3 regions of the Paenisporosarcina sp. P4_E4_2 genome follow, and region 3 is predicted to be linked to each of the others. Evidence: riboswitches for the same ligand, from Rfam matches in the RefSeq annotation. Region 3 holds a riboswitch; each other region holds the start of a gene.
What was found. Region 3 has a riboswitch for S-adenosylmethionine ahead of AC1DSB_RS11075 (2,3-diketo-5-methylthiopentyl-1-phosphate enolase). Riboswitches for the same ligand answer to the same signal wherever they lie in the genome.
Positions count from the first base shown of each region.

Region 1 (4,143 bases), on a different contig from region 3:
TTATTCATTTCAATTTTTTATTTGTTACTTTCAAAAAGGAAATCCAGCTATATTGCTTATTTAACAATTGCGGTTTTAGTTGCAAGCATTAGTTCTTCAGGGGCTTATGGTATTCAATATTATCTATCTAACTTTATGGGTTAATATTGTTCTAACGAGTGCTTTAGTGATTTTCGGATTAATAATTCTTTTTACTAACGGGTACTTTAGTAAAAATCTTTGGGCTGCTTTGGTAGCCCTTTTTTCTTATTCAACTAACGGGGCAGGTTAGTTGAAGAGTGTGGTATAACTTTTGTTCAACAATTGGGCCATTTTGTGGAGAAGGGAGATGGGAGAACTATGGAAAAAGTATTAAGAAAATCAGGTCTGTATGGGTTAGTGTTCGGATTGGCTGTTTCCATTCTATTTGTTAGTTACAAAGAAATTCAAGAGGTAGATAACGGTGGTCGCCTAATTACGTATAAACCGTTTCTTGATTATTTTATAGCGATTTTACGTTTTGGAATTATAGGAATGTTTTTGGGTTTGTTTATTGGTTGGAAGGATTATGAAAAGAAACATAAGACACAGCAACAAGGAAAAACATATTACATCCTTGCCTTTTTTGTTGTAGTCCTCATTTCAAGCATTTTAATGTTGATATTAAATTGGTGAAATAGTATTCCGTTTTCATCTTCAAATAACGGGGCAGTTTACTTGAAGAAGAATATTGTGTAAATTATCATTATTTGAAATGATTGTGATTGAACTTAAGAAGGTGGGGGGTATTCTAAATGACGAACCTGAGTATCCAAATTCAAATAGAAGTATCGAATTAGAAATTGGTAAAGAGATTTATCACGAAAATGGTTTGGCTTGTAAAAGTTTGTTAATGAAAGACGACTATGAGACTTGCTACCAAAACTAATATCTCTTATTGCACTAACGGGTGCTTTAGTTAAACAAGACCATCATTTCGATGGTCTATTTTTACGTCCGAAACATCAAGTAAATTTCGGCCATCTATTGTGAAATGTTACACTTAAACTAACGGGGCAGAATAGTTCAATAAGGTTTTTGGTTTTAATGGTAAAATATGTTTATGGAGGAAGAGTTAAATGGATAGTTTTTTCATAATACTTATGGGCTTTTTTATCGTTATTGCAAATATTATTGGGTTTATATTTTACAGAAAAAAGAAAAATCTATATTTTTCTGCTTTTACAATATTAATACTAGCAGTCTTATTTGGTGCAATCGGTGGTGCGTTAGCGATATTTACTATTCGAGATCCTTTTGCAGTGTTTTATGGCATGCAACTAGGGTACTATTTAATGATAAATAGTGTCATCGTTTTTATTATTGCAGTTTTAGCAACCGTCGTAAAAAAATATAACAGCAGAAACATGTGATTCACGATTATTCAACTAACGGGTGCTTTACTTCAATAAGGAGTGAATCCTTTTTTCTTATTGAACTAACGAGGCAGGTTAGTTGAAGAAGAATATAATTAAAATCAATGGATAAAATACCTACAAAGTAAGTTGAGTAGGTGATGAAATGAAAAAAATATTTATAATTTTAATCGTTGGTATTGTTTTGACTACATCACTAATAACGTACGCAAATCGTCCAATAACACAACCTACACGAGAGAATGTGTTAGAAGATGCCGTAATTGATCTATTACAGCCACAATTAAGCAAGGCGATTGAAGACCATTATGGAACTACTTTTGCAATAGACCTGCATAGTAGCACATTTCCTCTTCAACTAACGGGTGCTTGAGTTGAAAAAGAAAAAAGAAAAAAGCTAACGTCTGAGAAAAGACGTGAGCTATCAGTATTTACAGGTATACTCCGCATGTACCGTTTTAACGCAAATAACCAACCATTCTTGTAACGCCCAAAATCCTTGATATATATAGGTTTTAGGCGTTTTTTGTTTAGGTGTTAAGGTTAAAGAAAGAAGGATTAACACATTTTTTGTGAACTTATAGAACTAACGAGAAGAAAAGCTTTTGATGTACATCAATCAAACGCTGCATAAGCAGCAATCATGCTCATTATAGTTCCGTCGATTCCTCGACGATCAAATACTTTTGGGGCTGCTTTTTAATCTGTTCTTTACGTCCGTAGTGTACTTTGTGAAAAGATAAAAACGGTAAAAAACGCATTTCAGGAAATTGTTTACTTTATTGAATGTTTGTATTATTATAATAAATAAGTTAAATTCGTTGATTTTAAAACGAGCAAAACTGATACCATTTAAACCATTAATAAAACTAAATAGTTAATTTCAACTTATCAAGAGAGGTGGAGGGAAAGGCCCTTTGAAACCTCGGCAACAGACTCATTATTGAGCACTGTGCCAATTCCTTCAAGCGATTATGCTTGGAAGATAAGTTGAGATCTTGTCTACTAATGATGAGTCTCTTCTTGTTCCCAAGAAGAGACTTTTTTGTTTTTTAAATTATAAAAATGAGAAAAACAAATTTTAGAAAATTATTTACTTTCTTGAATTTATGTATTAATATAACAACTAAGTTAAATTCGTTGATTTCAAAACGAGCAAAACTGATACCATTTAAACCATTAATAAAACTAAATAGTTAATTTCTACTTATCAAGAGAGGTGGAGGGAAAGGCCCTTTGAAACCTCGGCAACAGACTCATTATGAGCACTGTGCCAATTCCTTCAAGCGATTATGCTTGGAAGATGAGTTGAGATCTTGTCACTTATATTTAATGATGAGCCTCTTCTTGTTTCCAAGAAGAGGCTTTTTTGTTTTTAGAAATATGGGTTCATTAGCCACAGTTTCAAATAGAAACGGGCATGAAAATATAAAAATAGAAGGAGTGTAAAAAATATTATGAGTAGAGTAAAAAGTTCGAATTTAGGTTATCCAAGAATTGGTGTAAAACGCGAATGGAAAAATTCACTGGAGCAGTTATGGGCAGGGAAACTAGAAAAAGAATCATTCTTAAAACAAATTGAGGAGATTCGTCTAAACAATCTGCAGAAACAAAAAGATTTAGGAATTGACTTGATACCAGTTGGAGACTTTAGCTTGTATGATCATGTGCTTGATACAGCCGTTATGTTCGGATTAGTACCGAATCGTTTTGAATACGACGGCGGTAAAGTATCACTTGAAACGTATTTTGATATAGCACGAGGCAATAAAGGTGCGGTTGCATCTGAAATGACAAAATGGTTTAACACAAACTATCACTATATTGTTCCAGAGCTTAATGAAGCAGTACCTACTCTTGTTGAAAACCGTCCACTTCAATTTTATAAAGAGGCTAAACAGAAACTTAATATCGAAGGAAAGCCTGTAATCTTAGGACCTATCACATTTGTAAAACTGTCAAAGGGTTATAAAGAAAGTGAGTTTAAAGCAGTTGTTGAAAAATTTGTACCGCTTTACGCTGACATTTTACGTGAATTACAAAAAGAAGGAGTAGAGTGGGTACAAATCGATGAACCGATTTTATCTACAACGATTTCCAAAGAAGATGTTGCGTTATTTAAGGATATCTATCAAACATTGCATGATGCAGCGCCAAACATAAAGCTGATATTACAAACATATTTTGAAAGCATTGAACATTACGAAGATGTTATCTCACTTCCTGTTCAAGGAATTGGACTTGATTTTGTATATGATATTGGTCAAAATCTTGCTGCTTTGAGAAAGTATGGTTTCCCAAAAGATAAGGTTCTTGCTGCTGGAGTAATTGACGGGCGAAACATATGGCGTGCAAATCTTAATGATCATTCTGCAATTCTTGCAGAGATTGCTAATGTTGTTTCAAAAGATCGTCTTATTGTACAATCTTCATCAAGCTTATTGCATGTACCTGTGACAGTTAAAAGTGAAGAAACGCTTGATGACGTCCTAAAAGGAGCATTATCATTTGCTAATGAAAAATTACATGAAATTGTTCTACTGACAAAAGGCTTAAACGATGGAAAAGAAGCGATACAAAAAGAAATCAGTGCAAGTACAGAAGCGATTCAAGCGTTACAAAAATCATCATTCCGAAATAACACACTAGTTCAAGAAGCCATTCAAAACTTGCATACGTATAAAGCGGAACGAAAAGCAATATTTAAAGTCCGTCAAGAGATACAAAAAGAGGCTTTTCAATTACCACT
Region 1 is NZ_JBFUJC010000052.1:6,686-10,828, reverse strand. Features, by position in the region: gene AC1DSB_RS06260 (hypothetical protein) at 340-654, shown strand; gene AC1DSB_RS06255 (3-isopropylmalate dehydrogenase) at 1,098-1,391, shown strand; gene AC1DSB_RS06250 (hypothetical protein) at 1,579-1,767, shown strand; SAM riboswitch class I at 2,280-2,386, shown strand; SAM riboswitch class I at 2,599-2,704, shown strand; gene metE (5-methyltetrahydropteroyltriglutamate--homocysteine S-methyltransferase) at 2,852-4,143, shown strand, end outside.
Region 1: it holds a riboswitch for S-adenosylmethionine, as region 3 does, so the genes downstream of both, metE (5-methyltetrahydropteroyltriglutamate--homocysteine S-methyltransferase) here and AC1DSB_RS11075 (2,3-diketo-5-methylthiopentyl-1-phosphate enolase) in region 3, are expected to answer to the same signal.

Region 2 (4,143 bases), on a different contig from region 3:
AGCAATTCCATTTTCTTTTGCGAACTCGACGGTTTGGTTGAAGAATTCAAGGTCTGCCGTTGCTCCAGTTGGATTATTTGGATAGTTAAGATACATGAGTTTTGCGCGTTCTTTCGTGTCTTGAGAAAGCATATTGTAATCAGGTAAAAAGTTGTTTTCGGCGACTAGTGGCAATGTTTCATATTGAACGTCAGCCATGACGACTCCAGATAAATAATCCGGATAACCTGGGTCAGGCAGTAACATCAAATCTCCAGGATTCAGTACAGCAATCGGCAACTCCACAAGTCCAATCTTCGTTCCGAATAAAACCGCAACTTCTGTAGTTGGGTCAATCTCAACATTGTATTCTCTTTTATAAAAGTCTGCTGCAGCTTCCTTCAATTCGCCAATTCCACGAAATGGCGAATATTTATGTGTAAGGGGATTTTCTGCAGCTTCTTGTAAGGCTTTTACGATGTGTGGAGGTGTTGGTTGGTCAGGATTTCCTTGACCTAAATTGATCACATCGCGACCCTGTGCTACTGCAGCTCCTACTTTTTGAACAAGTGAAGCAAAGAATTGTGGTGGTAATTGTTGAAGCTTCTTAGAAAGTTCCATGGTTTTTCCTCATTTTCTGAAATAGTTGCAATCATCAGCCAAATCTTATAATCTTTTGTGTATCTTGTCTACAGGGGGTGTACCCATGAAAATCGCATGCATTCAGCTCGACGTAGCGTTTGCCGAGCCTGAAAAAAATTTTTACAACGTTCAAAAGTACATAAAAAAGGTCGCAAGTGAGGGTGCAGAGCTCGTTGTATTACCTGAAATGTGGAATACTGCTTATGCATTAACGGAGTTAGAACATCTTGCAGACGTCGAAGGGCAACGAACAAAAGAATTTCTTTCCGAGCTGGCCCGTACATATCATGTCCATATCGTAGGAGGGTCGGTTTCTACGAAAAAAGGAGACAGCTTCTACAACACAATGTACATCTATTCGAATGAGGGTAACCTAGTGTCCGAATATGATAAAGCGCATTTGTTCCGTCTCATGGATGAACATCTATACTTAAAAGCAGGAAATCAATCAAATGTATTTTCATTAGGTTCTATTCAAGCAGGAGGGGTCATATGTTATGACCTAAGGTTTCCTGAATGGTTAAGGTCACATGCATTAGCCGGAGCGAAAGTGCTCTTCTTACCAGCACAATGGCCTGAAACTCGTATTGATCATTGGAGAATCTTGCTTCAAGCCCGTGCAATCGAAAATCAATGTTTTGTCATCGCCGTCAATCGAACTGGGAACGATCCGAACAATCAGTTCAATGGCCAATCCATGATCATTGCACCTTGGGGGAAAGTGTTATGGACTGGAGCTGATGATGAAGAGTACGCAATCATTGATGTTGATTTTTCAGAAGTTGAAGAGGTACGTACTCGCATACCGGTATACGAGGATCGCAGACCTTCGCTATATGAACCTTTGTTTGAAAAATGAAAATAATTTTCAAAAAGTGTTTGACACGTGTATAAAAACATCGTAAGATTTACTTCAGCAACAAAACAACCAAACAACTACATATGGAAATTTATCAAGAGAGACCGAGGGATAGGCCCTATGACGTCCGGCAARCCCCAGCACGAGCTGGGAAGGTGCCAATTCCTACAGAATGATTTCATTCTGAAAGATAACCAAAAATCCATTTTTCGGTGCCTCTTTCATGATGAAAGGGGCATTTTTTATTTGGCAAAAAGGAGCTTGTGATGATAAAAATTAATGATTTATCTAAAGAGTACATAACGAAAAAAGGAACGGTTATAGGTGTTGATCGCGTAAATCTCACCATCAATGAAGGGGAAGTGTTCGGTATTGTCGGATACTCAGGTGCAGGCAAAAGCTCATTATTGCGGTGCATCAATCTACTTGAACGGCCAACAAGCGGACAAATTGAAGTGAATGGACTGGACCTCACAAAATTAAAAGGAGAAAAATTACGTAAAGCCCGCTTGAAAATCGGCATGATCTTTCAACACTTTTACTTAATCAGTCAAAAAACAGTTGCTCAGAATATTGCCTTCGCATTAAAGGCAGCTAATACACCAAGTGAAAAAATGGAGACCCGCGTTTTGGAGTTACTAGAAATGGTTGGTTTGACAGATAAGAAAGATGTTTATCCGGCCCAATTAAGCGGTGGACAGAAGCAGCGTGTCGGAATTGCTCGTGCACTGGCAAACAATCCTTCCGTCCTGCTGTGTGACGAAGCAACTTCAGCGCTTGACCCGAATACGACCTTATCTATTCTGCGCTTGCTCAAAAAAATCAATCGCGAATTGAACATCACCATTGTGTTGATCACACACGAAATGAATGTGGTAAAAGAAATATGTGATCGCATGGCCATCATGCAAGATGGACGGGTGGTTGAAGAGGGAACGGTCTACGATATTTTCTCCAATCCAAAAGCAGAATTGACGAAAGAGTTCATCAGTAGCGTCGTCTCATTCGAAGTACCCCAATCCATTTTGGATCAAGTCACTGGGCGTATTGTGAAAGTGCTATTTAAAGGCAATGTGGCGGGAGAAGGTGTCATCTCGGATATGATTCAGAATTTTGATGTACGAGGAAATTTCTTGCATGGCGCGATTGAATACATTCAGGAAATACCACTCGGTTTGTTTTTGATGGAAATTCAGGGACAACCAGAAAATATAACAAGAGCCATCACGTATATGGAAGGACGTGGGGCGCAAGTGGAGGTGGTACGTAATGGGAATTGATATACCGCATGTAATTGAAATGTGGCCAGACATCCTGAATGCATTCGGGCAATCGATGTATATGATTGGGGTTTCATTAACAGTCGCAATCATTATTGGCTTACCATTGGGGATTGTGCTTTTTGTTACAGACCGAGGTTTATTTTTAGAAAATCGATTTGTTAAAGGAACACTCGGTTTTATTGTCAATATGGTGCGTTCCATTCCATTTATCATTTTGTTGGTAGCTCTTATTCCTTTAACCAAATTACTGGTAGACTCAACGATTGGTCCAGCAGCTGCAAGTGTATCATTGTCAGTTGCCGCAATTCCTTTCTTCGCCAGAATTGTGGAAACGTCTCTTCGTGAAATTGATAAAGGGGTGATTGAAGCAGCCATTGCAGTTGGCGCGACACCTTGGATGATCATCAAGGATGTATTATTGCCTGAAGCAAAAACCAGCATCGTGCAAGGCATTACGATGACCATCATTAGTTTAGTAGCATACTCCGCCATGGCGGGTGTGGTTGGAGGCGGCGGTATTGGAGACTTAGCCATTCGCTTCGGATATTACCGTTACGATGAAACAATCATGATGGTGACAGTTGTCATTTTAATTGTTCTCGTTCAAGTCATTCAGCAGCTGGGTGACTGGACGTCAAAAGCAATAGATAAACGATAAAAAGGGAGAGAAATAGAGATGAAAAAAGTTTTATTTATGTTCATTCTAGTCTTAATGACAGCAGCACTTGCTGCATGTGGAGGAAGCGACAAAGAGTCAAAAGGTAATGCGGACAATGACAAATCAGTGACATTAGGCGGATCAGCAGGTCCATATAGCGACATGCTCAATAAGGCAATCAAACCCGCTCTTGAAGAGAAAGGATACAAAGTGAAAATCGTTGAATTCAGTGACTATATTCAACCGAATATTGCGTTGGACAATGGAGATATTGACGCAAATCTTTTCCAACACTCGATTTACTTGGAAAACTTCTCAAAAGAAAATGATATGGAATTGACAGGCTTAATTGCAGTGCCGACAGCACCAATGGGTATTTACTCCAACAAGTTCAAATCTGTTGAAGAGATCAAGGATGGAGCAACCATTGCCATTCCGAATGACCCGGTGAATGCAGCTCGTACATTATTAATCTTGCAAGACCATGGATTAATTGAATTAGACCCTAATGCAGAACCATTGAAGGCGTCTGAAAAGGACATTAAATCAAATTCGAAGAACTTGGTGTTCCAACCAATTGAAGCTGGCCAACTTCCACGTGCAGTGGACAGTGCGGACTTAGCAGCTGTACCTGGTAACTTTGCTTTGGCAGCGGAAATGAACCTGCTGGATGCGATTTTGCTTGAGAACATGCCGGACCGATACCGCAACTTAGTTACTGT
Region 2 is NZ_JBFUJC010000014.1:1,291-5,433, forward strand. Features, by position in the region: gene AC1DSB_RS02970 (aminotransferase class I/II-fold pyridoxal phosphate-dependent enzyme) at 1-600, opposite strand, end outside; gene AC1DSB_RS02975 (carbon-nitrogen family hydrolase) at 686-1,480, shown strand; SAM riboswitch class I at 1,569-1,677, shown strand; gene AC1DSB_RS02980 (methionine ABC transporter ATP-binding protein) at 1,747-2,760, shown strand; gene AC1DSB_RS02985 (methionine ABC transporter permease) at 2,750-3,421, shown strand; gene AC1DSB_RS02990 (MetQ/NlpA family ABC transporter substrate-binding protein) at 3,440-4,143, shown strand, end outside.
Region 2: it holds a riboswitch for S-adenosylmethionine, as region 3 does, so the genes downstream of both, AC1DSB_RS02980 (methionine ABC transporter ATP-binding protein) here and AC1DSB_RS11075 (2,3-diketo-5-methylthiopentyl-1-phosphate enolase) in region 3, are expected to answer to the same signal.

Region 3 (4,143 bases):
TTTTTCGGGAGATGGTTTTCATTATGATTTGAATAAATTCAGCCAGCCTTTGTATTTAAACCAGGCGAACATTAACAATCCGATAAGTGCCATTCCGCCTAAAGCGAAAAAGTAGCCGTATTTCGTCTCGAGTTCCGGCATGTTTTCAAAGTTCATGCCATATACCCCTGCTACAAATGTTAGTGGAATGAAAATGGAGGATACAATCGTTAAAATCATCATGATTCGGTTCATTCGATTGGAGTTCATTGCCATATAGCTATCTCGTATATCCGCTGTAAGTTCTCGGTTTGACTCCACAATTTCTGTCAGTTTGACGAGGTGATCAGAAATATCCGCAAAGTAGGAATGTTCGTGCTGTTGAAGGTTAAAACTACTCGAGTTTAAAACTCGGTACATCAAATCACGCATCGGCAAAATCGTTCGGCGCAACCATAACAAGTCACTGCGCATTTCAAAGACAGTATCCATCGAAAAATGCTTCATATCAAACGTCATCTGATCTTCAATTTCGTTCAAATGGTCCTCAATCTTGTACACAAGTGGAAAGTAGGAATCAACCACTTTGTCGAGAATTTGATACATCGCATAAATCGCTCCACGTTCCCAGAAGGAGGCATCGCGTTGCAATTTTTCTCGAACCAAGTCCAATTCTTGAACGGTATTATGATGAAAAGTAACAACAAAATTCTTTCCAACGAATAAATCCAATTCTTCTGCTTCGAGTGTCTCTTCATTCAGCGTATGGACGACAAAGAAATGATATCCATCGTGGTAATCGACTTTCGGGCGCTGCAAGCGGTGTAAACAATCTTCAATCGCCAGTGGATGGAAATGAAAGAACGAATCAAGCAAAGCCCATTCAGTGGCTGATGGTTTGTCAAAATCAATCCAGTACCAGTCGAATGACTTTTTATGTAGATCTTCTAAAGGAAAGTCCATTTCTAATTGGCTATCAACGGTAACTCCAAATGTTCGAATCATAAGTAAAACCTCGTTTCACACTGTAAATGCTAGTAGTAGTTTACCACGAAAGTTCGATGTGCTTGTATTGAAGCCAACAAAATTCGTTTGAAAAAGGAGAAGTTACCAGTCGATTTCTTATAACTTCACATTAAAAGTTCATTTTCTAAATAATGTCTTAACAAGTTATTCACATCCTCTTCATATTCATCTATTACACTAAAGGTGCAAGCTCAAATCCAAGGAGGTCCTACATGAGTCAAACACGTTTGAAAAAGAAAGCTTTACCTATCGCAATCCTTTCGTTTTTAGCCATCAGTGGAGTCGCGGGAACCATTGCCACATTTCCATTTCATAAACGACAACGAATACCTCTAAAAGCTAGATAAAGGAAAAATAAAAAATGCGATTTAAAGGAGAGTCATTAACGTGGAAATTCAACGAAGACCTTGGAAAAAAATATCTTTGACGCGATTTATGGACTTCATAAGTAAGTCCACTCAAAGAGCACAAGAAAAGAGATTTTCTCAATTAAATTCATCACAGACACCTTGGAATTAACTAAACGCAATCATAAATAAATAAATTGATTCACTTTACTACTCTCATTTCTTATGGAGAGTTTTTTCTTGTTTAAAAACTCCTTCATACGGGAATTTACATATCTTTAATAACTTTTACCACTCCATACGCTGACAGATACGAAATCGGGATGAGAAGAAAAAGAATGATCAATCCAATCATCGTACCAAGTGGAGAGATAGGAAGTAGATTACCTGCAAAAAATCCAAGTATCTGAAAATAAATGACGAAAATGACGATGGACATGATTAGAATAATCATCTTATTTTTGAAGGTTTTCATTGTGATTCTCCTTCCGCAACAACCAAATATAGTACCATTAAGTATTACATTTACTTCCAATTGTTACAACTGTTTCTTTAAAGCGAGCGCATCGTTTGACTCTCTGTAAAATATAGTTTATTCTAGCCATGGAATTAATAAATTCATAAAGCGCCATTTTCACAATGGCGGCCAAGTTTTCTAGGGTTCCGCAAACAACCGGTTTGGTCTGGTCCAAGAGAAAACGCTTTGCACACATGCAAAGATACACGGAAGGATAAAAGCCTGGGAGATGACGTATGATACGTTTATCTCTCGGGCTTATTTTGATTTGGAAAAGGAGTATGTTTTCATGAATAAAGAATGGATGAAAGTCTTCATAGCAGCATTTTTTGAAGTGTTTTGGGTAATTGGTCTCAAGCATGCGGATGATATTTGGACATGGTTGGGCACGGCAATTGCGATTTCAGTGAGTTTCTATTTAATGATTATGGCAGGGAAAACACTTCCTGTTGGAACCGTGTATGCAGTGTTTGTCGGACTTGGTACAGCTGGTACAGTGATTGCGGATATCCTCTTTTTCGGGGAATCATTTAGTATCGCAAAAATTGCCTTGATTGCACTTCTGTTAATTGGGGTTGTCGGGCTTAAGCTGGTGACAAAAGAACAGGAAGAGGTGGAATCCTAATGGCGTGGATATTCTTAATCATTGCTGGATTGTTTGAAATGACAGGTGTGGCGATGATCAGTCAAGTGCATAAAAGTCGCAATTGGAAGTCCATTAGCGGATTGTTCGCAAGCTTTTTGGCAAGCTTCCTGTTCCTTGCACTCGCCATGGAAACCCTTCCGATGGGTACGGCATACGCAGTGTGGACAGGTATTGGTGCTTCAGGTGGAGCGATTTTAGGCATGATTTTATACGGGGAGCCTAAAACATGGTTGCGCATGCTGTTTATTGCCATGGTGTTAGGAGCGGCTGTCGGTTTGAAATTTATTTCTTAGGACGGTCATATCTATTTCCCGGCAAACATAGCATAACTTTATCACACACATAAAAAGCAGTATATTTTAATTTGTTAGAAAATTATGTTGACAAGTATTTTGCACCCTGTCATAATCCAATTTAGATTTTAAAAAATATCATATCTACATTTTTCTTATCAAGAGCAGGTGGAGGGACTAGCCCTATGAAACCCGGCAACCGACTTACGCGAGTAGGCACGGTGCTAATTCTTGCAGCAGTAGCTGACAGATAAGAGGATGTTAGTTCAACTACTAACCTCTTCTTTTTTGTGAAGAGGTTTTTTATTTTCCCTAAAGAGGTGGAGACATTGAGTGAAGTAATCGCGACTTATTTAGTCCATAGCATAGAAGAAAATTTAGAAAAAAAAGCAGAAGGCATCGCACTTGGCTTGACGGTCGGATCATGGACCGACTTACCGCAACTGGAACAACAGCAACTGAAGAAACATAAGGGACGCGTTGTATCTGTCCAAAAAGAAAATAGTCAATTAGAAAGCCGAACGAAAGGAATTATTCGCATTGCATACCCCATGGCGAATTTCAGTCCTGATTTGCCAGCCATTTTAACGACGACTTTTGGCAAGTTATCACTGGACGGGGAAATCAAATTAATTGATTTGGAGTTCAGTCCGGAATTAACGGGCCACTTTCCAGGGCCGAAATTCGGCACAGAAGGAATCCGACAATTGACAGGCGTGCAAGAACGACCATTTGTCATGAGTATCTTTAAAGGCATACTCGGGAAAGATTTGGGCTTTTTACTAACACAACTCGAACACCAAGCACGCGGTGGTGTGGATTTTGTGAAAGATGATGAAATTTTATTCGAAAACGAGTCGACGCCTTTTGAACAACGGATTGTAAAAGGACGTGAAGTACTCGAGCATGTTTTCTCGGAGACAGGTCACCGCACACGTTACGCAGTGAATTTGACAGGACGTACATTCGACTTAAAAGACAAAGCAAGACACGCGACAGAGCTAGGGGCAGATATGTTGCTGTTTAATGTTTATGCATACGGATTGGATACACTGCAAAGTTTAGCTGAAGATCCAGAAATTGCGATTCRGATTATGGCACACCCAGCCGTTTCGGGAGCATTCACTCCATCCCAAAAGTATGGTCTCTCAWACCACCTCGCACTGGGTAAATTATTGCGACTTGCCGGGGCGGATTTCTCGTTATTTCCTTCACCATATGGCAGTGTGGCCTTGGAAAAATCAGAAACACTACAAATTGCAGATGCACTCCATGTTCCTGGTTTGATAAAGACCTCTTTGCCAGTGCCTTCAGCCGGAATTCATCCGGGCATGG
Region 3 is NZ_JBFUJC010000142.1:3,498-7,640, forward strand. Features, by position in the region: gene corA (magnesium/cobalt transporter CorA) at 22-984, opposite strand; gene AC1DSB_RS11055 (hypothetical protein) at 1,218-1,352, shown strand; gene AC1DSB_RS11060 (hypothetical protein) at 1,621-1,827, opposite strand; guanidine-I (ykkC/yxkD leader) riboswitch at 1,997-2,100, shown strand; gene AC1DSB_RS11065 (DMT family transporter) at 2,159-2,494, shown strand; gene AC1DSB_RS11070 (DMT family transporter) at 2,494-2,808, shown strand; SAM riboswitch class I at 2,961-3,065, shown strand; partial or broken gene AC1DSB_RS11075 (2,3-diketo-5-methylthiopentyl-1-phosphate enolase) at 3,138-4,143, shown strand, end outside.